Regions from separate parts of the Paenibacillus sp. FSL R5-0928 genome, predicted to be linked through region 1. Evidence: predicted binding sites of a transcription regulator. Region 1 holds the regulator's gene; the other holds the start of a gene.

Region 1 (12,487 bases):
AATAATACAAGGCCTGCCCTCTACCAGCTGATGCACATCAAATCCTTGTCCTACAGCGATCATGATTGTCCCTCTCCCCTGTTTCTTTCTGTGAATTCTGCATAATCCAAATCATCAGGTGTCGTAATCTTAATATTTCTGTAGCTTCCCTCTACCACAGAAACCGGAATCCCCGCACGCTCCGCCAAGCTGGAGTCATCGGTGCCCAGAAAGCCATCCCGTTCCGCCGCTGCATAAGCCTCCAGCAAATCAGAAAGACGAAAAGTCTGCGGGGTTTGAATCGCCCACAGACTTCGCCGATCCGGCGTAGACAGTACTTGTCCTTCATTATCCACCTGTTTGATCGTATCCTTGACGGGTACAGCAAGAACCGAAGCACCCATCTGCTTCGCTCGTTCGTAGCAAGCCTCAATTTCATTCGGCTGTACAAACGGACGAACACCATCATGTACCATTACCCACTGTGTCGTAAGTTTCAACAACCCTTTATGTACGGAATGCTGACGCTCAGATCCACCAGTTACTATAGCCTTAACCTTGTCCAGCTTATAGAGCTGTATCCATTCCCGGCAGCGTTCAACATCCTCTTCACCGGTTACGAGCACGATTTCAGAGATCAATTCGTGCTGCTGGAATACCTCCAGCGTATGAACGATAATCGGCTTCCCCTGCAGTAACAAATATTGCTTGCTCTCCGCAGTTCCCATTCGCGTTCCTCTGCCTGCCGCCACAATGACGACGCCCACACTGTTTGACATTAATCTGGCTCCTGTCTTTCACGTATAATCCCATCATAACGTGTTTGGCGGGCATTTCCAACCCATAGGACAGTCCCCATACACTTTATCTTCACTTATTGCGCTTTTTCCAAAAGTTTTGGCTTAGCAAATATCATTCGTCCGGCCGAAGTTTGCAGCACGCTAGTGACCAGAACCTCCATCGTAGTCCCGATATATTCCCGTCCGCCCTCTACAACAATCATCGTTCCATCGTCTAAGTAGGCTACACCTTGCCCATGCTCTTTGCCATCCTTAATGACCTGAACTACGATTTCCTCACCAGGCAGCACTACTGGCTTCACAGCATTCGCCAGATCGTTAATATTCAGTACGGAAACGCCCTGCAATTCGCAAACCTTATTTAAGTTGAAATCATTAGTGACTACTTTACCTTGCAGTACCTTCGCCAACTTCACTAACTTACTGTCAACCTCAGAGATTTCTTCAAAATCTCCCTCATAGATCAATACCTTCACATCAAGCTCTTTTTGAATTTTGTTTAGAATATCAAGCCCACGCCGTCCCCGGTTCCGCTTCAACAAATCCGAAGAATCAGCAATATGCTGGAGCTCTTCTAGTACGAATTCAGGTATGACAATGGTTCCCTCAATAAATCCCGTCTTACAAATGTCAGCGATTCTTCCATCGATAATAACACTTGTGTCGAGGATTTTATGTTCCTCAAGCCCGCGGCCTTCCGGCTCAGCCGCTTGACCCCAGCGTCCAGATGTCCACAGTGCAGCTAGCTCCTCTTTTTTCTCCAAACCGATCCGCAGCCCCAGATATCCAAAAGCTAACGTAGCTGGCACTTGCAGCAGCTGCCCAGCTTTCCCAAGCCAGATCATTGCAGGGTATAACAGAAGAGATAACAGAAGCCCCCCTGTAAGCCCAGCTGCACTTGCAGCTAATTCATTCATTGGAATACGCGAACAGTAGTGAACCGCCTCCCGAAGTTTTGAACCTCCCCATTCCGCGCATAAAGACCCCGCAAACAAAAAAATAATGGCACCCAGCACCGTAAATAAAATGCTTCCTTCTACAGGTAAGCTTTCACCCAGCTTTTCCATCCCCTTGGGGAATCCTCTTTCGAGCGCATGGTATAGCGAAAAACCTGACCAAGCACCACATATTAAGGCAAAAGACAAAATCACTTTTTTCCACATAACCTAACGCACCTCCTTTTTATTCATCCTAAATGGATCTATTCCTCACCAGTATGTTCCAATTTTCAAGACGATAAACTTGGGGTAGCGCTGGAAATGCAAAAAGGCTTTGCCATCCCTTAGGGAAGACAAAACCTTTGGTCATAATTTATTCAGTTACCTTACCTTATGGACCGATTAACCGTTCTTGGAGTGATACACTTTATCCTCTGAACGGCTACGACGACGATGACGGCGTCTGGCAGTCAACCGATCAATATTTTGCTTAAAGCCGTATAGTGCGTAAATTCCAAGTAAGACAAAGATCAGCTTAGCGATTTGCTCTGGGAACACTACAGCTACAGCCACTGCAACAACAATAACCACTGGCGCTCCAACCACCGCTTTTTTCGGCAATCCAATCTTTTTGAAATTAGGATATTTAACAGTGCTGACCATCAAATAAGATAAGAGCAGTGTAGCAACGATCATAAACGGAGCCGAAACATCTTTATTAAAAAGAGCTAATGTGGCCAGTACACCACCTGCAGCAGGAATTGGCAAACCGATAAAATAACCCGGAACCCCCGGACGAACATTAAAACGGGCTAAGCGCAAAGCACCAAACACCGGAAAAATCGCAGTTACTGTCCAGCCTAATGCAGAGTTCAAATCCTGCAGGCTTGAGACGTACAAAATAACGGCCGGTGCGACTCCGAAAGAAACGACATCAGATAAGGAGTCCAGCTCCTTGCCAAATTCGCTTTCGCATTTTAGAGCGCGAGCTACTCGACCATCTAAGCCGTCTAACAGCATAGCAATAATAACCATGATAGCGGCCATGCTAATCTTACCGTCAAACGCCATCATGATACCAAACATTCCGAGCATCAAATTACCTATCGTAAAAAGACTCGGAATTGATTTTTGTATCATTTCTTCACCTCAATTTTCTAACTTTGGCCTTTAACGTCCCCAATATTACGTGATTGTATGTTATTTACATTTGCCTGTCAATAAGAACTTGCTTCTGTAAACGTTTGAGCCCATCCTGAATATTACGGGCCCGCACCTCCCCAATTCCGTCCACTTCATCCAATTCAGCTATGCTTGCGGACATCAAATTAGGCAGCATTTCAAACCGCTCCACCAGATTGTGAATGATCACATTCGGAAGCCGCGGAATTTTGTTAAGCAGGCGATAACCACGTGGAGTCACCACTTCTTCAGAGGTAATTGCCGTAGAAGAATAACCCAGTATACGGGCAATATGGTTGTCATCCATCAAATCATCATCGCTTATCCGTTTGAGACCGGCGATAATTTCACGGATTTTATCCTCCTGCTCTTCCTTAGCATAGTCTCTGTATAGAAGCCATGCTTCTTCCTCTGTATTTCCAACCAGTTCTTCCATCTGCATGCTGATCAGGCGTCCTTCGTTGCCCAATTCGTTGATATAACGTTTGATCTCCATTTTTATGCGCAGAACCATCTCTACACGCTGGATAACACCCACTACTTCAGCAACGGTAACAATGCCCTCATATTCTGAAGCTGACAAATTCGTCAGTCCTTGCGTGAGCACTGCTTTATACTTCTCGAGTGTCTGAATCGCTTGGTTAGCCTTTGCCAAAATTGCGCCGATCTCTTTGAGTGCATAACGTATCGAGCCTTGATAAAGCGTGATGATATTGCGGCGTTGTGAAATGGAAACCACCAGCTTACCCGTTTGCTTGGCTACCCGCTCCGCGGTCCGGTGACGGATCCCCGTCTCGATGGATGAGATAGAGGAATCCGGTATAAGTTGTGTATTAGCATACAATATACGCTTTAAATCCTCACTTAGAATAATAGCTCCGTCCATTTTAGCTAGCTCATATAAATAATTGGGCGAAAAATCGCAGTTAATGGAGAATCCGCCATCCACTACGTCCATCACCTCAGGACTGTACCCTACGACAATAAGTGCCCCTGTCTTAGCGCGCAGCACATTCTCCAAACCTTCCCGAAAAGGTGTACCCGGTGCCGCCAGTCTGAGCAGATCATTCATATTCTCTAATTGGTTATATTCTTTCATATCCCTGTGCCCCCTAATCTAACGCGACCGATAGTGCATCTGCTACGGTACTGACGCCAATAATCTGGATATCTTGCGGGTGCTTCCATCCCTTCATGCTCTTCTCAGGCATAATCACCCGCCGGAAGCCAAGCTTTGCGGCCTCCTTAACGCGCATTTCCGCGCGCGAAACGCCTCTTACCTCACCGGTAAGTCCTACTTCTCCGAAGAAAACGTCGTAAGGTTTTGTTGAAATATCACGAAAACTGGAGGCGATACTAATAGCTACAGCTAGATCAATCGCCGGTTCATCCAGCTTTACTCCCCCGGCAACATTAAGGTATGCATCCTGATTCTGCAGGAACATGCCCATCCGTTTCTCGAGTACAGCGATAATAAGTGCCATCCGCTGGTGATCCATGCCTGTGCACATTCGCCGTGGGGAAGGGAAGTGGGTGGCAGCAACAAGTGCCTGAAGTTCTACAAGCACAGGTCTAGTTCCCTCCATACTAGCCACCACAGTAGAACCAGCCACGCCAAGCGGACGTTCCGATAAAAAGAGCTCCGATGGATTCTCTACTTCGGTAAGCCCCGCTTCACCCATTTCGAAAATGCCGATTTCATTCGTAGAGCCAAAGCGGTTTTTTACAGCCCGCAAAAGTCTATACGTATGATGCCGCTCACCCTCAAAATACAGCACGCAGTCCACCATATGTTCAAGCATCCGTGGTCCAGCAATAGCCCCTTCCTTGGTAACATGACCAACGAGAACTGTTGCAATTCCACGAATCTTAGCGATACGCATAAATCTTGTCGTACACTCCCGAACCTGGGTCACGCTGCCTGGCGCACTCGTTACTTCTGGCATAAATACGGTCTGAATAGAATCGATGACAAGAAATTGTGGCTGGATTTGTTCGATCGCTTCTTCTATGCTTTCCATATTTGTCTCACATAGTACATAAAGCTCCGTTGACAACGCATCGAGGCGATCCGCGCGCAGCTTAGTTTGCCTTACCGATTCTTCGCCCGAGATATACAGTACTCGCAATCCCTGTGTTGTAAGGGCGTGCGAGGTCTGTAATAAGAGCGTAGATTTACCGATTCCTGGGTCTCCCCCTACTAGTACCAGCGATCCTGGTACGATCCCCCCACCGAGAACACGGTTAAGCTCACCTATACCTGTCAGTATGCGCGGTTCCTTGTCACTTTCTATACTTATGATCGACTGTGCCTTTTCTTTACTATGAAAAATAGGGGCATTCATTCCCTGTGTTTTGACTACGCTTTCCGTTTCCTCCACCATGGAGTTCCAAGCCTGGCACCCTGGGCATTTCCCGAACCATTTTGGCGATTCGTATCCACAGTCGGTGCAAAAAAATTTTGTTTTTGCTTTAGCCATTTGTTCTCCTTACGGTCCGAACTGTTTACAATTCGGATCATTTTCTTCTAATGAAAGTTTACCATTTCTACCCCTTTAACGAAAGGTCATTCGGTATTTGCATTAAATGTATATTTAAAATTGATCTATTTCCAATAAAAAAAGCTTCCGCTCCTCTATAAATAAGGAGCGAAAGCCTTGTTTATTTTATTCGGATTCTACTTCTTTTTCAAGCGCTGGCGCTACTGGAGCGTCCACTTTAGTCACCACAAGTTCTCCGCCGACCTCATCAATATTGAGGGAATCACCCTTTTGGATATTTCCTCTCAACAATTCCTCAGAAAGACGGTCCTCAATATGCTTCTGAATTGCCCGGCGCAATGGACGTGCACCAAAGGCTGGGTCATAACCTTCTTTAGCCAAGAAGGCCTTCGCTGCATCCGTGAGTACGAAATCAACATCATATTCACGCAGGCGCTTGCGGAGCTCATCAGACATCAACGTAACGATCTCAGCGATATGTTTCTCATCGAGTGAGTGGAAGACGATGATTTCGTCGATCCGGTTCAAGAACTCTGGACGGAAGCTCTTCTTGAGCTCTTCCATAACCTTGCCCTTCATATTGCCGTATTCTGCTCCTGCATCTTGCACAGCCGTGAATCCAAGTGTCGAATTCTTCTTGATTGCCTGTGCGCCTACGTTAGAGGTCAGAATGATAAGTGTATTACGGAAGTCAACTACCCGGCCTTTAGAGTCGGTAAGGCGACCATCTTCAAGCACTTGCAGCAAAATGTTGAATACTTCCGGATGCGCTTTTTCAATTTCATCAAGCAGTACTACAGAGTATGGTTTACGACGTACCTTCTCTGTTAATTGGCCGCCTTCTTCATAGCCGACATATCCAGGAGGGGCACCAACTAAACGGGACGTGGAGTGCTTCTCCATGTATTCCGACATATCAATACGAATGACCGCATTTTCATCGCCGAACATAGCTTCAGCAAGCGCACGTGCCAACTCAGTTTTACCTACACCCGTAGGACCGAGGAAGATAAACGAGCCCATTGGACGTTTCGGATCTTTAAGACCCGCACGCGCCCGGCGCAATGCCCGGCTGACAGCCTTAACAGCTTCGTCCTGACCAATCACTCGTTCATGCAGCAGAGCCTCCATGTTAAGCAGACGGTCGGTCTCTTCTTCCTTCAGCTTGCTTACAGGGATCCCCGTCCAGCTTGCGACAACCTGTGCGATATCTTCAGGTGTAACTTCAGAGTCGGTGCGTCCTTGTTTTTCTTTCCACTGGTTCTTAGTCGTATCAAGCTCTTCACGGATTTTTTGCTCCGTATCACGCAGGGCAGCCGCTTTCTCAAACTCTTGGCTCTGAACAGCGGAATCCTTCTCCTTGCGGATATCATCCAAGCGCATTTCTAGTTCCTTCAGATTTGGCGGGATAGTGTAAGAGTGAAGCCTTACTTTAGACCCTGCTTCATCGATAAGGTCAATGGCTTTATCCGGCAGGAACCGATCCGGAATGTAACGATCAGACAGCTTTACAGCTTCCACGATAGCTTCATCCGTAATTTTCACACGGTGATGTGCTTCATAACGATCGCGAAGTCCAAATAGAATTTGTACCGCTTCTTCTGGAGATGGCTGATCCACCGTAATCGGTTGGAAACGGCGCTCCAAAGCTGCATCTTTTTCAATATATTTACGATATTCATCCAGCGTCGTCGCACCGATGCACTGAAGTTCTCCGCGGGCTAAAGCCGGCTTAAGAATGTTAGATGCATCAATAGCACCTTCTGCGCCACCAGCACCGATCAGCGTATGAAGCTCATCGATAAAGAGTACGATATTCCCCGCTTGGCGAATCTCATCCATGATTTTCTTGAGGCGGTCTTCAAACTCACCGCGATATTTAGTACCAGCCACTACAGAACCCATATCGAGCGTCATTACGCGTTTGTCGCGCAGTGTTTCTGGAATTTCATTATTAATGATCTTTTGGGCCAAGCCTTCAGCAATAGCTGTTTTACCAACCCCAGGTTCACCTATCAACACGGGGTTGTTCTTCGTCCGGCGGCTCAGTACCTGAATAACACGTTCAATTTCCTTGCTACGACCGATAACTGGATCCAGGTTGCCATCCTTCGCATAAGCCGTCAAATCGCGTGCTAGGCCGTCTAGAGTCGGTGTGCTGACATTAGCAGGTGTTCCGCTATGACTGGATGCAGCCTCGCTGCTTCCCAGAAGCTGAAGCACTTGCTGACGAGCTTTGTTCAAGCTGATGCCGAGGTTATTAAGCACACGAGCCGCGACACCTTCTCCTTCACGAATAAGTCCTAGCAGAATATGCTCAGTGCCGACATACGTATGTCCCAGCTTGCGGGCTTCGTCCATCGACAACTCGATTACTTTTTTGGCGCGAGGAGTATAAGCAATGTTCGTAGGTTGTTCTTGGCCTCTGCCAATCAGTGTCTCCACTTCATCCTGGATTTTCTCAAGACCCAGACCCAAAGCGATTAATGCTTTAGCAGCAATGCCGTCTCCTTCACGAATAAGTCCTAGCAAAATATGTTCTGTGCCAATATTGTTGTGTCCTAAACGAACAGCTTCTTCCTGCGCTAGCGCTAGCACTTTTTGTGCGCGTTCCGTAAATCTTCCAAACATCATATCTCCTGCACCTCCATGAATAATAAATATCTATATTAATGTTGTGTTCCCAGTGTTTCTCGGAGCAGTTTCGCCCGATACATATCCCGTTCAGTAGCGTTCATCTCGTCACCGAACATTTTTTGCAGAAATCCTGGCTGTGTCTTAACGTTAAGCTCATTAAGCACGGAAATCGAAGGGCCTTCCAGTATGCCAAGGTCGACCCCAAGTCTCACATCAGACAGCCGTTGTGCGGATTCTTTAAGCTCCATTAGAGCTGCATAACACAAAATCCCATAAGATCTTTTCACTCGGTCTGTAATTCTTAAAGCGGAATCTACCAGCAGCCTTTCACGGGCATTTCGTTCATGCTCTATAATCTGGGTGACTACACTGTGAAGGTTCTCGATGATTTCACTTTCCGTTTGACCGAGAGTAATCTGATTGGAAATTTGAAAGATGTTCCCTACTGCTTCGCTGCCCTCACCATAAATTCCTCTTACAGTCAATCCCACTTGATTCACTGCTGACAATATGCGATTGATCTGTTGGGTCATTACTAGTGCTGGCAAATGCAGCATTACTGAGGCACGCAGCCCTGTACCCACATTGGTGGGACAACTGGTCAAGTATCCTCTTTTATCATCAAAAGCGTAATTAACAGCTGATTCGAAGATATCATCGATGGCTGTCGCACGTTCCCATGCTTCTCTTACCTGAAGACCCGGGAACAGACATTGGATCCGCAGATGGTCTTCTTCGTTAATCATGATGCTGACCGACTCATCTTCATTTAATATCACAGCTGCGCCACGTGAATCATTAGCCAGATTAGGACTGATGAGATGTTTCTCGACCAATACCTTTTTGTCCAGTTCATTCACTTCAGCAAGCTTTATCAGTTGAAAAGATCCGAATTCGGCAGCAGTTTCCCCATGAAACACAGGGGCCAGCAGCTCTAATACTTCTTCCGATTGCTCTAAGGAAGCAAGCATAGGGAATGGAAGATGCTCTAAGTTACGTGCAATACGCATACGGCTGCTAATTACAATCTCGGAGTGACTGCCTCCCGAGCGCATCCAATCACTAAGCGCTTGTTCAGTAAATCGGAGACTTGACATGTCATATCCCCCCTATATATCAAAGACTTTACTCTTGTGCCATTTCTTTTTCAAGTTGGCGAATTTGATCCCGCAGCTCTGCCGCAGTTTCGAATTCCTCCTGTGCGATACTTTGCTGTAATTCCAGCTTCAATTCATCAATTTGCCGTTTGAACACAATCTGTGCTCCAGCACGTTTGGGAATCTTGCCTACATGCGAAGTGCTGCCATGCACCCGTTTAAAGAGCGGGTCCAGTGCACTGTTAAAATATTTATAACAGGAGCTGCAGCCAAAACGACCCAATTTGCTAAACTGCGAGTACGTCATCCCACAATTCTCACATTGCAGACTCTGCGTAGTCTTCGTAGCAGCCGTCTTTTCCTTACCGGCCCCTTCAAGATCAAGCAGACCGGACAGCAAGCTGTGAATGGAGAATCCTCCAGCAGTTCCCGGGATCAGTTCACCCTTCTCCCGCGCACAGCTCTCGCAGATATGAAATTCTGTCTTCTCTCCATTCACGATCTTGGTGAAATGGAGTGTTGCTGGCTTGACGCCACATTCCTGACATTGCATAAGCGAAAGCCCCTCCCTTATGATTGACAATTATTTGCCTAACAAAGAGATTAACATCGCCTTCATAATCTTGGCCCGAATCTCATCCCGATATGGAATCTTAACCGTTAGGCAATCCCGAGAAACAGCAGCGCGCATAAGACACGCCTCACGCTTGCTTAGAAAACCAGCTTCCTCCAGTTGATAAATCAACCCTTCGGCAGCGTTCTGATCTATCCCGCCACCTATAGTATGGTTTAAATGGGCATGCAGTGCCACGTTGGGCGGCAATTCAAAACGTTGAATACGAATATATCCCCCGCCACCACGCTTACTTTCCACCACATAGCCTTTTTCCAGTGTAAAGCGTGTACTAATAACATAATTGATCTGTGACGGTACGCATGAGAACTGGTCCGCCAGGTCATTTCGCTGGATTTCCACCGTACCTTCGGGACTTTCATGCAAAATATTCTTCAGATATTGTTCAATAATATCAGAGATATTGCGCATCACTCATCCTCCAGTGCTCTTTAAAGCTTCATAATATCGCTTGCGGCCCGCATCCTTAATGACATTCATTAGTGAACTTCATTCATATAAGTCTGAAGAAAACTTCACGAATTCAGAGGATCGCACTGTATGTCATCAGGTGCGTTGACTTTGACTTTCTTTGACTTTTTAATATTATAACATATTCTGTGCTAATTCCAAGAGGATTCTCTTATTTTTCACTTTTTTCAGCGAATGTATTCGGAAATAAAGAACTCTCCCAGCATCTTTCGAAGGGGAGAGCCTAATTATTTTCTAAAAATGATCAAAAAGTGCGGTTTCAGCTTGCGGTATGATTTCTTCGAGCCATTCCAGAGCCGTCGGATTACCAGTCACACGTCCATAACGAGCCAGCTCTGCTGGGCTTTTATATCCAAACATTAGAATCGTCAGCGTACCAATATCACAGCTTAAGTCAGCTGCATCCCGTTCACCCTCTATACGCAAGAAAGCTGCTGCTCCCTCTTCGGAGACCGTCCATTCCCACAACCCGTCATTCCATGGTGCATATTTATCTTCAATATAGATAACCTGTTTCTTCTGACTGCTGTGACGCTTAAAAGAATAACTCTCCACAAATACTTTAGCATTCACAATACGCGCCATAAAATAAGGATAGTTCTCCTGCTCTATACGCGGATCAGGCAGCAAAAAGGGTAACATATCATCGGATGGCACCAGTTTTAGCGATGCACCGGTCACCATTGAATCGTGATTCGCAAGAAATGTCCACAGCCCCTGCCGGGCCTGTTCGTTCAAAAACACAAATTCATCAATGACCAGTTCTCTATTTTCTATCTTATATAATACGTATCCTTCAGGTTCCCCAAGCTGTGAATAAAATACCGCAGTCTGACCTTCATCATCCAGAACAGAGTTCTCCCACCAGTCCAAATCACGCTTAAGTGTTCCGTTATATCTAACTGCAAAACGATTGTATAAGTTGTCCAATACTACGATATCTTTAACACCGCGTCTTACCTTGCCCTCAACTTCAACCTTCTTGGGAAACTTGGCAACAGGAATGGAGTATTTCTTATATTCACAATAAACTTCCCAACCAAATTTGCGATAAAAGGGGATCAAGAACGGATGCAGAAAAGATAATGTCTGCCCCGCCTCATTCATCGTTTGCAGCGTATGCGCTAGGAGCTTTGCCACATGTCCCTGTCTGCGATTCTCTGGCCATGTCGCTACCCCAGCGAGCCCTCCCATAGGTACTAATCTACCTTGTATGTACACTTGGAATGGAAGAAGAGTAAGTTTGGCTTCCAAAGTACCTTCTTCAAAAGCACCCCATACGCGTTCTGCTTTAAATCTTTCCTTAGCATTAGCCCTTTTCTCACTGGGCAGCTTGTATTGAAAAGCATATTCAGATAAATCCATGCTTAGATTAAACTCTTCTGAGTGCAACTGTCTGATATCCACAAAACTCACCTCACCATTTATGAATTTACTTTTATGGTTAGTATAACAAGAGAGTGTATTGTGTGCGAATTATAAGGATATTTTTCGAACTTTTTTTAGTTATCCACAGCTTTAAGCAGTTTCAAAAATAGTCTTGTAATCTTGTCCTATTCAAGTTAAAATAATTATCCACTTATCAATCCCTCTATCCACATAAATCCGACTATATCCACAGCAACCCGTGTATTACTTAGGTTTTCTGTTGACAGATCTACATAAATATGTACTTAATCCACACCATTCGGTGATTTTTTGCCTTTTAATCATCTATCCACATGTGCGTAAGTTTTCTGCAAATTCCAATGAATTATCCACAAGTTTTCCACAATCTATAATAGACGCAAAAAAGCCACTGTCGAGTTATCAACAGTGGTCTATTTGTGCTTGGCAACGTCCTACTCTCCCAGGACCCTTCGGTCCAAGTACCATCGGCGCTGGAGGGCTTAACGGTCGTGTTCGGGATGGGTACGCGTGGAACCCCTCCGCTATCGCCACCAAACATGCGTCTGTGAAACAGACGCTGCCGCGTGAAATTCGGTTCATCACCAGAAGTGACAATGAATTTCTAAGCGTGTTACAGGCTTAATCGCCTGAAAACTGAATCCGAAACGAATCTGCATTCTAAGTATAGGATAAGCCCTCGACCGATTAGTATTGGTCAGCTCCATGCATTGCTGCACTTCCACCTCCAACCTATCTACCTCGTCGTCTTCAAGGGGTCTTACTAATTGGGAAATCTCATCTTGAGGGGGGCTTCACGCTTAGATGCTTTCAGCGCTTATCCCGTCCGTACGTAGCTACC
Region 2 (12,487 bases), 850 kb from region 1:
AGCGAGAAATGGGACTGGAGAATTTGCCGGATAAACTGCGTGAAGTAGCAGAAATTCGAATGGCGCATCCAGATATCAACCTCAAGGAGGTTGGTGAAATGCTCAAAGGTACAGTCAGTAAGTCGGGAGTAAATCATCGGCTTCGTAAGATTGATGAGCTGGCGGACAAGGTTCGAGGCGGCTAATTACTTTTTTTCTAGTGTGGTTTACGTTATAATGATATAATAATATAAAATTAATGTGAAACTTTTGGGGAGAACTCAATTAGGGGGTAAGCGTTTCATGACAAAGCACCCGGTAGTTGTTCGGTTGAAGACAGGGCTTCATGCCCGACCGGCAGCATTGTTTGTGCAAGAAGCTAACAAGTTTTCGTCGGAGATTTTCGTGGAAAAAGATGATAAAAAAGTAAATGCTAAAAGTATTATGGGGATTATGAGCCTCGCTATCAGTTCCGGCACGGAGATTTACATTAGCGCGGACGGTGCGGATGCCGATCAAGCTGTAAACGCTTTGACAAGTCTGGTCAGCAAAGAAGAGCTTGAGAACCAATAATAGGAAGACAACATCGTTTCTGCTAGGAAGACTTTATTTATCGCATGACCAAAAGCCCTTCGGGGCTTTTTTTAATACCAAAAAATAGATTGAGACGTGCAACATTTACCAAAATGACTCGTCTAGAGGATAATAACAAATCAAAAGAAATGAAAGGGGCTGGCAAATATGAAAGGTTTATTGAAGAAAATTGGTTCAGTGATGATCGTAGGGAGCTTGTTAATTGGAGGGATCAGCATGAGTGGTGTTTTCCAAGGTCCTGCAAAGGCTTACGCAGATGAAGTGCAGAAAAATGTCGTTAGTGTAGTAGGTAAAGGCGAATTGTCCCTCAAGCCGGATATCGTATACTTGACCATCGGTGTGGATACTACGGCCACAACTGCGCAAGAAGCGCAGAAGACCAATGCCGCTAAAATTCAGAAGATTATGACTTTACTAAAGAATACTTGGAAAATTGCAGATAAAGATATTCAAAGCACGCAGTTTTATGTGCAACCCAATTATAGTTACAGCGAAAAAGAAGGACAGCAAGTGAAGGGATACAACGCCAATCATACGCTGTTAGTGTCTTATAGAGATCTGACTAAGGTTGGTGAATTGCTGGACGCTGCATCTGCGGCAGGGGCGAATAATATCGGAAATGCACGTTTTTCTGTGGAAGATACTTCTGCATTTGAAGCTCAGGTGATTGAAAAAGCGATGGCGAATGCAGATGTTAAAGCAGGGGCTATTGCTAAGGCAGCTAAACGCAGCTTGGGTCAAGTGATCACGGTCAGCCAAAATGATGGCGATATCACTCCGGTTTATTTTGAACAGAATCTAAAAATGAATATGGCTGCAGCAGATGCTGGTGCAAGCACATCCGTGCAACCTGGTGTAGTTAAAGTTACAACTCAGCTAAGCGTAATGTATGAATTGAAATAGTATCAGAACAAGGTGAATGCAGAGAGGAGAGGTGATCTTCCACTAGTAATAGTGGGGGGCGCCTCTTTTTTTGTGTAAGTTCTCTACGATTCTGTTTAATAAATTGGAAAGGAGAGGAAAAATAAGATGATGAATATTATTTCAAAAGAATCAGTACGCAAATGGGGCATAGGTCTGATGTCGGCAGGTTTATTGTTTGGTGGAGGTCTGCTGCCCAGCGAAACGGGTTATGCAGCAGCTAGTAAAACGGAGAATAAAGCTACTGATTCGCGTATCGTTTTAAAGGCAAACGGGATAAATTCGTTACAGGAAGGTATTTTGAAGGAAGGACAGGCCTGGATTCCCATAACTTTTATGCGAGATGTGTTGGGATTACCGCTTGCGTATGATAAGAAGGAAAATGCGTACATGATTGGAAAAGGATCGGCCAAGGCGAAGTTGATGTTATCCAGTTACGGTACTTCTGTGTGGGTGAATAACTATTTCATTCGAGAGTATGAAGGGAAGTTAATTAATAATCGCCTCTATGTTCCATCAGGATTGTTAAATGATTATATGGGTTATAAGGTAGATTGGAGTCGGGCCGCCAGTAAGCTGAATGTGGTGAACAGACCGCAGAACGCGCTGACGGTAACCACGGAAACTTATGCTAAAGATCGGACAGAAGCTTTTATTCAGCTTGATTATCCGAAGATCAGTGGATTGGGCAATTCCAGTGCGCAACAAGCTATTAATAATACTTTGAAGGAAAGTGTTATGAAATTCGCGGCGGGTGCAGAACAGGATATCTCCGATCGAGATGGAGCAGAGCCCAAATACACCTATGATTCAGGTTATGTAGTGACCTACAATCAGAATGGTGTGATCAGCATAGTGATGCATCAGTATAGCGATACGGGCGGCGCTCATGGAATGACTAACCGTGAGGCATTCACCTTCTCGCTTAAAGATGGTAAACGTCTATTGTTGGGCGACCTGTTTGGAGCTAATCCAAACTACAAAAAACAGCTGAATGCTAAGCTGAGCAAGCTGCTGAAGGCAGAGGATAGTTATTTGGGAGGATTCAACGGATTGAATACGGAGAAATATTTCTATCTGAAGGATGACAAGGTTGTTCTGTTCTTCCAATTATATGAGTACACAGCGTATGCTGCAGGCTTCCCTGAGTATACCTTTAGTTTCAAAGAGCTTTTGCCGGATGGCAGCAGCCCGTTTGCTGGCATGAAATAAATGGAGATACCTCGTCTCCGCTAATGTCAGCACAAGGCATCTCCCCCTTACCGGAGTTGTCTCTAGTTCATATACTAAAGGGAGTAACTAGTTTATGAACGGGGGAGAGCTATGGGCTACCAATATACTGCAATTGGCGATTCCTTGACGACTGGATTTGGTGCTCTGCCAGGTAACGGTTTTGTTCCGGTGTACCGTAGAATGGCAGAAGGGAGACTGCGGACTGCTGTAGCCTCTACGAATTTAGGCGTGAACGGAATGACTACTTCAGAGCTGGAGCAGCGGCTGCGCGGAAATTCCATGATGCGTGAGGCCGTTCGAGAAGCCGATATCATCACTGTGTCTATCGGTGGTAATGATTTGATTCACGCGGCCAAATCAGCAGCAAGACAGCAAGGGAACTTATCCGCACAACTGCGCAGATCGCTTCAGGAATGCAAACAAAATTTCTCTGCAATTATGAATATCCTTATACAATTGAAGGCGAGGACGCGTAGACCTTATATCATTAGAATTGTGGGATTATATAATCCCTATCCTCAGGTGGTTGGTGCGACAGAGTGGGTCAGACAGTTTAATCAATACGCAGCACAGTACAGCAGCCGAGTATGTGGATTTGCTTCGATTTACAGTGAGTTCGCAGGAAATGAGAGAGGGTTGTTATCCATTGATCATTTGCATCCGAATGGCCGGGGTTATCGCGTAATTGCCGAGAAGCTGGATGCACTAGGTTATGGAGGGCTGAATTGATTGGATTTAGGTCTTCTATAAAATATAAAGAGGCTGTGCCCTATCCGTTATGGTTAGGGCACAGCCTCTTTATATTTTTACTTTATAGCTTACACACCGCTAGGCAATGTCTTCTCGATTACTTTATCTACGATACCGTATTCAGCCGCGTCTGCAGCAGTCATGAAGTAGTCGCGATCTGTATCCTTCTCAATACGTTCTAGAGGTTGACCCGTACGTTCTGCTAGAATACGGTTCAGCTTATCGCGCAATTTGAGGATGCGGCGGGCACGGATTTCAATGTCCGTTGCTTGACCTTGAGCACCACCCAGAGGCTGGTGGATCATGATCTCGCTGTTAGGCAGTGCGAAACGTTTGCCTTTCGCGCCAGCGTTTAGCAGGAAAGCTCCCATGGAAGCTGCCATACCCACACAGATGGTGGAAACGTCTGGTTTAATGTACTGCATTGTATCAAAAATAGCCATACCTGCAGTAATGGAACCGCCTGGGCTATTCACGTAAAGGTGAATGTCCTTGTCAGGATCTTCGGCAGCCAAGAACAGCATTTGTGCGATGATAGAATTGGCTACCACGTCATTAACCTCCGTTCCAAGGAAAATGATGCGGTCCTTCAGCAGGCGGGAATAGATGTCATAAGCGCGCTCGCCGCGGTTGCTCTGTTCTACTACCATAGGAATATAACTCACGTGGAAAACCTCCTTGATATTGGTTCTTCAAATGTATTCATTTTTACTCTTGCCGTATTACCCACATGATAAACAAATTCAAACAAAAAGTCAAAGAAAGTCAAACTTATATTCGAAAAAAAGAGCCGACAAGCGGCTCTTTGGTTAAGTAGTAGTATAGGCACTACTAAATTATGTGCAAAAATGAAATTAATGGCGCGCCCGCCAAGAATCGAACTTGGATCTCAGGCTTCGGAGGCCTACGTCATATCCATTGGACCACGGGCGCAACAAAAATGATTATAATACAATTTTTACACAATTGCAATGTAATATTAATACTGGACAAGCGCTCTAGGGGCAGGCATCGGGCGCTATATCTTTTTCTGACCTTATTAATGTATAAGAAGACAAGTGCTTGAGAATTCTACTCTCGGAAGACTTGCGCTTCGAGCAATATTTGGTTAGAATATGGGTGGGACTTAAAAAGTTTACCCGGGACGTTTTGAGACCATGAACAAGGGAATAGAGGAAGACGAAGTTGCAGGAGTGAAAGTATGCGTAATTTATTAGATATCCAAAAGCAGCTTCTGCCTGATCTCATGGAAACCCTTAAGAGACGGTACACGATTCTTCATCAGATCATGCTGTCCGATATTATTGGGCGCAGAACGCTAGCCGCTTCGCTAGATATGACTGAGCGGGTACTGCGTGCCGAGACGGATCTTCTGAAATCGCAAGGGCTTATTGAGATCGAGAGTGTTGGCATGCGCATTAGCGCTGCTGGACGTAGACTGCTTGATTTGCTAGAGCCGGTTGTTAAGAGCCTATTTGGTCTGGATGAGCTGGAAGAGAAAATTCGAGCAACGTATGGTCTGGATAAAGTTATTGTAGTACCGGGTGATTGTGAGTCATCGCCGTTCACCAAACGAGAGCTTGGCCGGGCGGGTGCGAAAGCGCTGCTGAGTATACTTCGCGCAGATGATACAGTTGCCGTCACAGGTGGATCGACGCTTGCCGATATGGCTGATCAACTGACACCGCCGTTGTCCCTTTCCTATAAGAACGCTTGGTTTGTTCCGGCGCGTGGAGGATTAGGAGAGAGTATGGAGATTCAAGCCAACACGATTGCCTCAACAATGGCAAAGCGGGTTGGAGCCAACTACCGGTTGTTGCATGTCCCTGATTTGCTTAGTGGGGATGCATACCAATCGCTGGCACTTGACTCTAATATTGGAGAGATTGTACAAACCATCCGCAGTTCGCGTATTATTGTACATGGGATTGGGGATGCCATTGAAATGACCCGCCGCCGCAAACTGGACGAGGCTACAGTCTCGGAAATCCAGGGTGAAGGGGCAGTGGCCGAATCTTTTGGCTATTATTTCAATGAAGAGGGTCAGGTTGTCCATACCATGCTTACGATGGGTCTACGTCTAGAAGATATTATTCGGACAGAGAAAGTCATCGGTATTGCAGGAGGCAAACCCAAGGCCAAAGCCATTCATGCCATGCTGCGTTTCGGGCAGGAGAATATTCTCGTCACGGACGAGGCTGCCGCAGTAGAAATAGGCAAGGAAATTGACAATCAACTACAGCTATCTTCGTAGTTTTTAGATTGCAGGCAATAACATACTTCTTGCATCATACTTAACATTGTTGTCATGACAGACCTCACCGTCTGTTTTGAATAAATAAAACGAATTCTAGGAGGAACTATTCAATGAGTGTAAAAGTTGGAATTAACGGTTTTGGACGTATTGGACGCCTTGCTTTCCGCCGTATTCAAAATGTAGAAGGTATCGAAGTGGTAGCAATCAACGATTTGACTGACGCTAAGATGCTTGCTCATTTGCTTAAATATGATACAACTCAAGGTAAATTCCAAGGTGATGTTGAAGTGCATGATGGCTTCTTCAAAGTCAATGGTAAAGAAGTTAAGGTTCTTGCTAACCGCAACCCTGAAGAATTGCCATGGGGCGACCTAGGCGTTGATATCGTACTTGAGTGCACAGGTTTCTTCACAACTAAAGAAGCAGCTGAAAAACACTTGAAAGGTGGAGCTAAGAAAGTAGTTATCTCCGCTCCAGCTACTGGCGACATGAAAACTGTCGTTTACAACGTTAACGATGACATTCTTGATGGTACTGAGACTGTTATTTCCGGCGCATCTTGCACAACTAACTGCCTAGCTCCAATGGCAAAAGTACTGAACGACAAGTTCGGTATCGTTGAAGGCTTGATGACTACAATTCATGCTTACACTGGCGACCAAAACACTTTGGATGCTCCACATGCTAAAGGTGACTTCAGACGCGCTCGTGCAGCAGCTGAGAACATCATTCCTAACACTACTGGTGCTGCTAAAGCAATCGGTCTGGTTATTCCAGAACTTAAAGGTAAATTGGATGGTGCAGCTCAACGTGTTCCAGTTGCAACTGGTTCCCTGACTGAGCTTGTAACTGTTCTTGATAAGAGCGTTACTGTTGAAGAAATCAACGCAGCAATGAAAGCAGCTTCCGATCCAGACACTTATGGTTACACTGAAGATGAAATCGTATCTTCTGACATCAAAGGTATGACTTTCGGATCCCTGTTCGATGCTACACAAACTAAAGTATTGACTGTTGGCGACAAACAACTGGTTAAAACTGTTGCTTGGTATGACAATGAAATGTCCTACACTGCACAATTGGTTCGTACTTTGGAGAAATTCGCTAAAATCGCTAAGTAATTGACTTGATATAAGCAACATCTATAGAGCGGAAACAGAAATTCCTTGTTTCCGCTCTTTCTAAATGTATTTCTTGTTTCCTGCTAGAAACAATTTTGGGTGTGGAGGAATTAATCATGAACAAAAAAAGCGTCCGTGATGTAGAAGTAAAGGGTAAGCGCGTATTTGTACGCGTGGATTTCAACGTACCTGTAGAAGACGGTAAAATTACTGATGATACTCGTATTCGCGAAACACTTCCAACCATTAAATATTTGATCGAGAACGGTGCAAAGATCATTCTTGCGAGTCATATGGGTCGTCCTAAAGGCGAATTCGTAGATTCCATGCGTTTGACTACTGCTGCTGAACGTCTGTCCGAGCTTCTTGGGAAACCAGTAGCTAAAGCTGACGAAGCAATTGGCGAAGCTGTAAAAGCAAAAATCGCTGAGCTAGGCGAAGGCGACGTACTTGTACTTGAGAATGTTCGCTTCTACCCAGGTGAAGAGAAAAACGATCCTGAACTGGCTAAACAATTCGCTGAACTGGCTGATTTGTTTGTTAATGATGCGTTTGGCGCGGCTCACCGTGCACATGCATCGACAGAAGGTATCGCTCATTTCCTGCCGGCTGTATCCGGTCTTTTGATGGAGAAAGAATTGTCCGTTCTTGGTAAAGCTCTTTCTAACCCAGAACGTCCTTTCACTGCGATCATCGGTGGTTCGAAAGTTAAAGACAAGATTGATGTTATTGATAACTTGTTGTCTTTGGCTGATAACGTCCTGATCGGCGGTGGATTGTCTTATACATTCACTAAAGCACAAGGCTTTGAAATCGGTAAATCACTAGTAGACAACGACAAACTTGACGTTGCTCTTGGATTCATCGAAAAAGCAAAAGCACTTGGTAAAAACTTCATGCTTCCTGTTGATGTTGTTGTTGCTGATAAATTTGGTGCTGACGCTAACACTAAGATCGTTGATTACAATGAAATCCCAGAAGGTTGGGAAGGACTTGATATCGGACCTAAGACTCGTGAACTTTATGCCGATATTATCAAGAACTCCAAGCTGGTTGTCTGGAATGGACCTATGGGCGTATTCGAAATCGATAAATTCGCTGAAGGTACACTTGCAGTAGCAAAAGCTTGTGCAACTACTGAAGGTTACACTGTTATTGGTGGCGGAGATTCCGCAGCAGCAGCAGAGAAATTCCACCTGGCTGATCAAATGGATCATATCTCCACTGGTGGCGGTGCATCCCTTGAGTTCATGGAAGGCAAGGCGCTTCCTGGCGTAGAAGCACTGAACGATAAGTAAGACCTAAGAAGGAGGCAACATAAGTCATGAGAACACCTATTATTGCAGGTAACTGGAAAATGTTCAAAACAGTTCCTGAAGCAGAAAGCTTTATTGCTGAAATTAAAGGCAAAGCAGAAGTAGAAGGCGTTGAGACTGTAATCTGCGCTCCATTTACTAACCTGCCTGCACTTGTAGCAGCTGCAAAAGGTACTAACATCAAGATTGGTGCACAAAACCTACACTTTGAAGATAACGGTGCTTACACAGGCGAGATCAGTGGTGTAATGCTAAGTGATCTTGGTGTGGACTATGTTATCATTGGCCACTCTGAGCGTCGTGCTTATTTTGGCGAAACGGATGAAATCGTGAATAAGAAAATGCATGCTGCATTCCGTCACGGAATTACTCCTATCGTATGTGTTGGCGAAAAGCTCGAAGAGCGTGAAGCTGATCAAACTAAAGCAGTATGTAAAGTACAAACTGAAGCTGCATTCCAAGGTCTTAGTGCCGAGCAAGCAGCAAAAGTTGTTATTGCATACGAACCTATCTGGGCTATTGGCACAGGTAAATCTTCCACTTCCCAAGATGCTAACGAAGTTATTGCTTACATCCGCAGTCTTGTAAAAGATCTGTATGATGCAGCAACAGCTGAAGCTGTTCGTATTCAATACGGCGGCAGCGTGAAGCCTGAGAATGTAACTGAGTACATGGGCCAAAGCGACATCGATGGTGCGCTTGTTGGCGGTGCCAGCTTACAACCGGATTCCTTCGTTCAATTGGTTGAGGGGGCGAAGTAAGATGTCAGCTCCAAAACCCGTAGCTTTGATCATCATGGATGGTTTTGGTTTGCGTGGAACGACAGAAGGTAATGCCGTTGCTCAAGCCAACAAACCTAACTATGACCGTTACCTGAAACAATATCCTAACACTACACTCACTGCTTGCGGTGAAGCTGTAGGCCTTCCGGAAGGGCAAATGGGCAACTCCGAAGTAGGGCATTTGAATATTGGTGCAGGCCGGATCGTTTATCAGGATTTGACTCGTATCGATAAATCGATCCGCGAGGGCGAGTTCTTCGATAACGAAACCCTGGTTAGTGCAGTGAGAAATGCTAAGAACACTGGCAAAAAGCTTCACCTATATGCGCTTGTATCCGACGGAGGGGTACATAGCCATATTAACCACCTGTTTGCTATGCTTGACCTGGCTAAAAAAGAAGATATGCATGAAGTGTATATCCATGCTTTTATGGACGGCCGTGACGTAGCTCCTGATAGTGGGAAGAAGTTTGTCCAAGATCTAGTAGCTAAAATCGAAGAGATTGGCGTGGGTACAATTGCAACGGTGTCCGGACGTTATTACGCAATGGATCGTGATAAACGTTGGGAACGTGTAGAGAAAGCCTACCGTGCTATGGTTTATGGTGAAGGTCCTAAATACACGGATGCTGTGCAAGCCATCACTTCATCTTATGAAAACTCGGTATTTGATGAATTCGTTGAACCTAGTGTAATTGTAGACAGTGAAGGCAAACCTGTAACGGCAGTAGAGAGCGGCGATTCCGTCGTGTTCCTCAACTTCCGTCCTGACCGTGCTATTCAATTGTCACAAGTGTTCACGAATCAAGATTTCCGCGGTTTCGACCGTGGTCCTTTGTTCCCGCAAAACCTGCACTTCGTATGCCTAACTACTTTCAGCGAAACGGTACAAGGTTATGTAGCCTACTCACCGAAGAACCTGGATAACACATTGGGTGAAGTGCTTGTTCAACAAAACAAGAAGCAACTGCGCATCGCGGAAACTGAAAAATATCCGCATGTAACCTTCTTCTTCAGCGGTGGACGTGACGAGGAGCTTCCTGGTGAAACCCGGATCTTAATCAACTCTCCTAAAGTGGCAACCTATGATCTTCAACCTGAGATGAGCGCATACGAAGTGGCTGCAGCCTGCGTAGCGGAAATCGAAGCGGAAAGACAGGATGCTATCATTCTTAACTTTGCCAATCCTGATATGGTTGGACACTCCGGCATGCTGGAACCAACAATCAAGGCTGTAGAAGTGACGGATGAGTGTGTGGGTAAAGTAGTGGATGCGGTTGTTGCCAAAGGTGGCGTTGCAATTATTATCGCTGACCATGGTAATGCAGATATGGTATTTGACGAGAACGGTCGCCCGTTCACAGCTCATACAACCAATCCTGTTCCGTTCATCGTGACTACTGAGAATGTTGTATTGCGTGAATCCGGTATTCTTGCAGACGTAGCACCAACAATCCTAGATTTGATGGGACTTCCTCAACCTGCGGAAATGACCGGACAATCCATGATTGCTAGCCGTAAGTAAGGTAAGGTATAACGCCTTTGATTTTAAGCTATACAAGTAAGACCAAAACAATGTTAAAAGGAGATTAACTTACATGACTATTATTTCTGATGTATATGCTCGCGAAGTCCTTGACTCCCGTGGTAACCCTACAGTAGAGGTTGACGTTTATCTGGAATCCGGTGCTAAAGGCCGCGCTATCGTTCCTTCCGGCGCTTCCACTGGTGCCCACGAAGCTGTAGAACTTCGTGATGGCGACAAATCCCGTTACATGGGTAAAGGCGTTCTGAAAGCTGTTGAGAACGTAAATGAAATCATCGCTCCAGAAGTTATCGGTATGGACGCTCTTGACCAAGTGGGCATCGACAAATTGATGATTACTTTGGACGGAACTCCTAACAAAGGTAAATTGGGCGCTAACGCAATCCTAGCTGTATCCATGGCAGTAGCTCGTGCAGCTGCAGCAGCTTTGGATATTCCTTTGTACGTATACCTGGGCGGATTCAACGCTAAAACTCTTCCAGTACCAATGATGAACATCATCAATGGTGGTGAGCATGCGGATAACAACATCGACGTTCAAGAGTTCATGGTTCTTCCTGTAGGAGCTCCAAGCTTCAAAGAAGCTCTTCGCACAGGTGCTGAAATCTTCCACAACTTGAAATCCGTACTTCAATCCAAAGGCCTGAACACAGCTGTTGGTGACGAAGGTGGTTTCGCACCGAACCTTGGTTCGAATGAAGAAGCAATCACTACAATCATCGAAGCTATTGAAAAAGCTGGTTACAAACCAGGTGTTGACGTATTCTTGGGTATGGACGTTGCTTCCACTGAGTTCTACAAAGACGGTAAATACACCCTTGCTGGCGAAGGTAAATCTTACACTTCCGCTGAGTATGTTGACCTTCTTGCTTCATGGGTTGAAAAATATCCTATCATCACAATCGAAGACGGTATGTCCGAAGACGACTGGGATGGCTGGAAATTGCTTACTGAAAAATTGGGCGACAAAGTCCAATTGGTTGGTGACGACTTGTTCGTAACTAACACTGAGCGTCTTGCAACAGGTATCGAAAAAGGTATCGGTAACTCCATCTTGGTTAAGGTTAACCAAATTGGTACATTGACTGAAACTTTTGATGCTATCGAAATGGCTAAACGTGCTGGTTACACAGCAGTTATCTCCCACCGTTCCGGTGAATCCGAAGATAGCACAATCGCTGACATCGCTGTTGCGACTAATGCTGGTCAAATCAAAACAGGTGCTCCTTCCCGTACAGACCGTGTTGCTAAATACAACCAATTGCTTCGCATCGAAGATGAGTTGGGTGAATTGGCTCAATACAACGGCCTGAAATCCTTCTACAACCTCAAAAGATAATCTGCTTTTATAGCAGACTTCTAAGACCCGCCGTTATGGCGGGTCTTTTTTATGATTTGAAGAAGATAGACTTCAATAGGTTTATCCTTATCTTGCAAGAAAAGCTACGACTTAACAGTCTAAGCTGTTGTATTACCGACAGCGCTATGATAAAATAAGAATACTGTTTATGTATCGTGATAACCTAAATTACCATAGATAGTGATGCTTAGGCGTAGGAGGTGGAAGTGAATGGATATCTTTTTGAAAGTTGTGCTCCTGATTTTTTCCGTCGGTCTTATTGCGGTCGTTCTTCTGCAAAAGGGGAAAAGCGCGGGTCTTTCCGGTGCCATCTCTGGCGGTGCTGAGCATCTCTTTGGTAAAACAAAAGCTCGTGGTATGGAGCTCGTACTACAACGTGTAACTGTTGGACTTGCTGCTGGTTTCTTTATCATGGCGATTCTAGCTGCAGTTCTAATCGACTAAAAGATCTACCGTAAGCCCTCGCTCTGTTCTAAATGGAATAGAGCGGAGGCTTTTTTGTTATATTAAAAGGAGTTAAAAAGCACCTAAGGGTGCTTTTCTTTTCATATTCGCAAAGAAAAAGGCTGGATCGATAGGAAGTAAACCTGAAGTCGGCATGGATGTATTTCAGCATTTAAAGGAAATT

Evidence for each region. The regulator CtsR, encoded in region 1, represses protease genes until heat stress. The targets are predictions, from matches to a motif close to ATGGTCAATAAAGGTCAAACA.
Region 2: a site for CtsR is predicted at 4,229-4,249, ahead of clpP (ATP-dependent Clp endopeptidase proteolytic subunit ClpP). Genes of this name have one in related genera too.

The regions. Positions count from the first base shown of each region.
Region 1 is NZ_CP150225.1:6,526,194-6,538,680, forward strand. Features, by position in the region: gene ispF (2-C-methyl-D-erythritol 2,4-cyclodiphosphate synthase) at 1-63, opposite strand, end outside; gene ispD (2-C-methyl-D-erythritol 4-phosphate cytidylyltransferase) at 60-758, opposite strand; gene MKZ16_RS29770 (PIN/TRAM domain-containing protein) at 854-1,942, opposite strand; gene pssA (CDP-diacylglycerol--serine O-phosphatidyltransferase) at 2,120-2,857, opposite strand; gene disA (DNA integrity scanning diadenylate cyclase DisA) at 2,922-3,998, opposite strand; gene radA (DNA repair protein RadA) at 4,012-5,379, opposite strand; gene clpC (ATP-dependent protease ATP-binding subunit ClpC) at 5,566-8,034, opposite strand; gene MKZ16_RS29795 (protein arginine kinase) at 8,070-9,134, opposite strand; gene MKZ16_RS29800 (UvrB/UvrC motif-containing protein) at 9,163-9,687, opposite strand; gene MKZ16_RS29805 (CtsR family transcriptional regulator) at 9,718-10,179, opposite strand; gene MKZ16_RS29810 (GNAT family N-acetyltransferase) at 10,474-11,646, opposite strand; rRNA gene rrf (5S ribosomal RNA) at 12,068-12,184, opposite strand; rRNA gene MKZ16_RS29820 (23S ribosomal RNA) at 12,314-12,487, opposite strand, start outside.
Region 2 is NZ_CP150225.1:181,284-193,770, forward strand. Features, by position in the region: gene whiA (DNA-binding protein WhiA) at 1-185, shown strand, start outside; gene MKZ16_RS00885 (HPr family phosphocarrier protein) at 283-552, shown strand; gene MKZ16_RS00890 (SIMPL domain-containing protein) at 721-1,476, shown strand; gene MKZ16_RS00895 (DUF4163 domain-containing protein) at 1,603-2,706, shown strand; gene MKZ16_RS00900 (GDSL-type esterase/lipase family protein) at 2,818-3,456, shown strand; gene clpP (ATP-dependent Clp endopeptidase proteolytic subunit ClpP) at 3,546-4,142, opposite strand; tRNA gene MKZ16_RS00910 (tRNA-Arg) at 4,336-4,410, opposite strand; gene MKZ16_RS00915 (sugar-binding domain-containing protein) at 4,679-5,731, shown strand; gene gap (type I glyceraldehyde-3-phosphate dehydrogenase) at 5,845-6,855, shown strand; gene MKZ16_RS00925 (phosphoglycerate kinase) at 6,972-8,153, shown strand; gene tpiA (triose-phosphate isomerase) at 8,180-8,932, shown strand; gene gpmI (2,3-bisphosphoglycerate-independent phosphoglycerate mutase) at 8,934-10,478, shown strand; gene eno (phosphopyruvate hydratase) at 10,552-11,838, shown strand; gene secG (preprotein translocase subunit SecG) at 12,070-12,303, shown strand.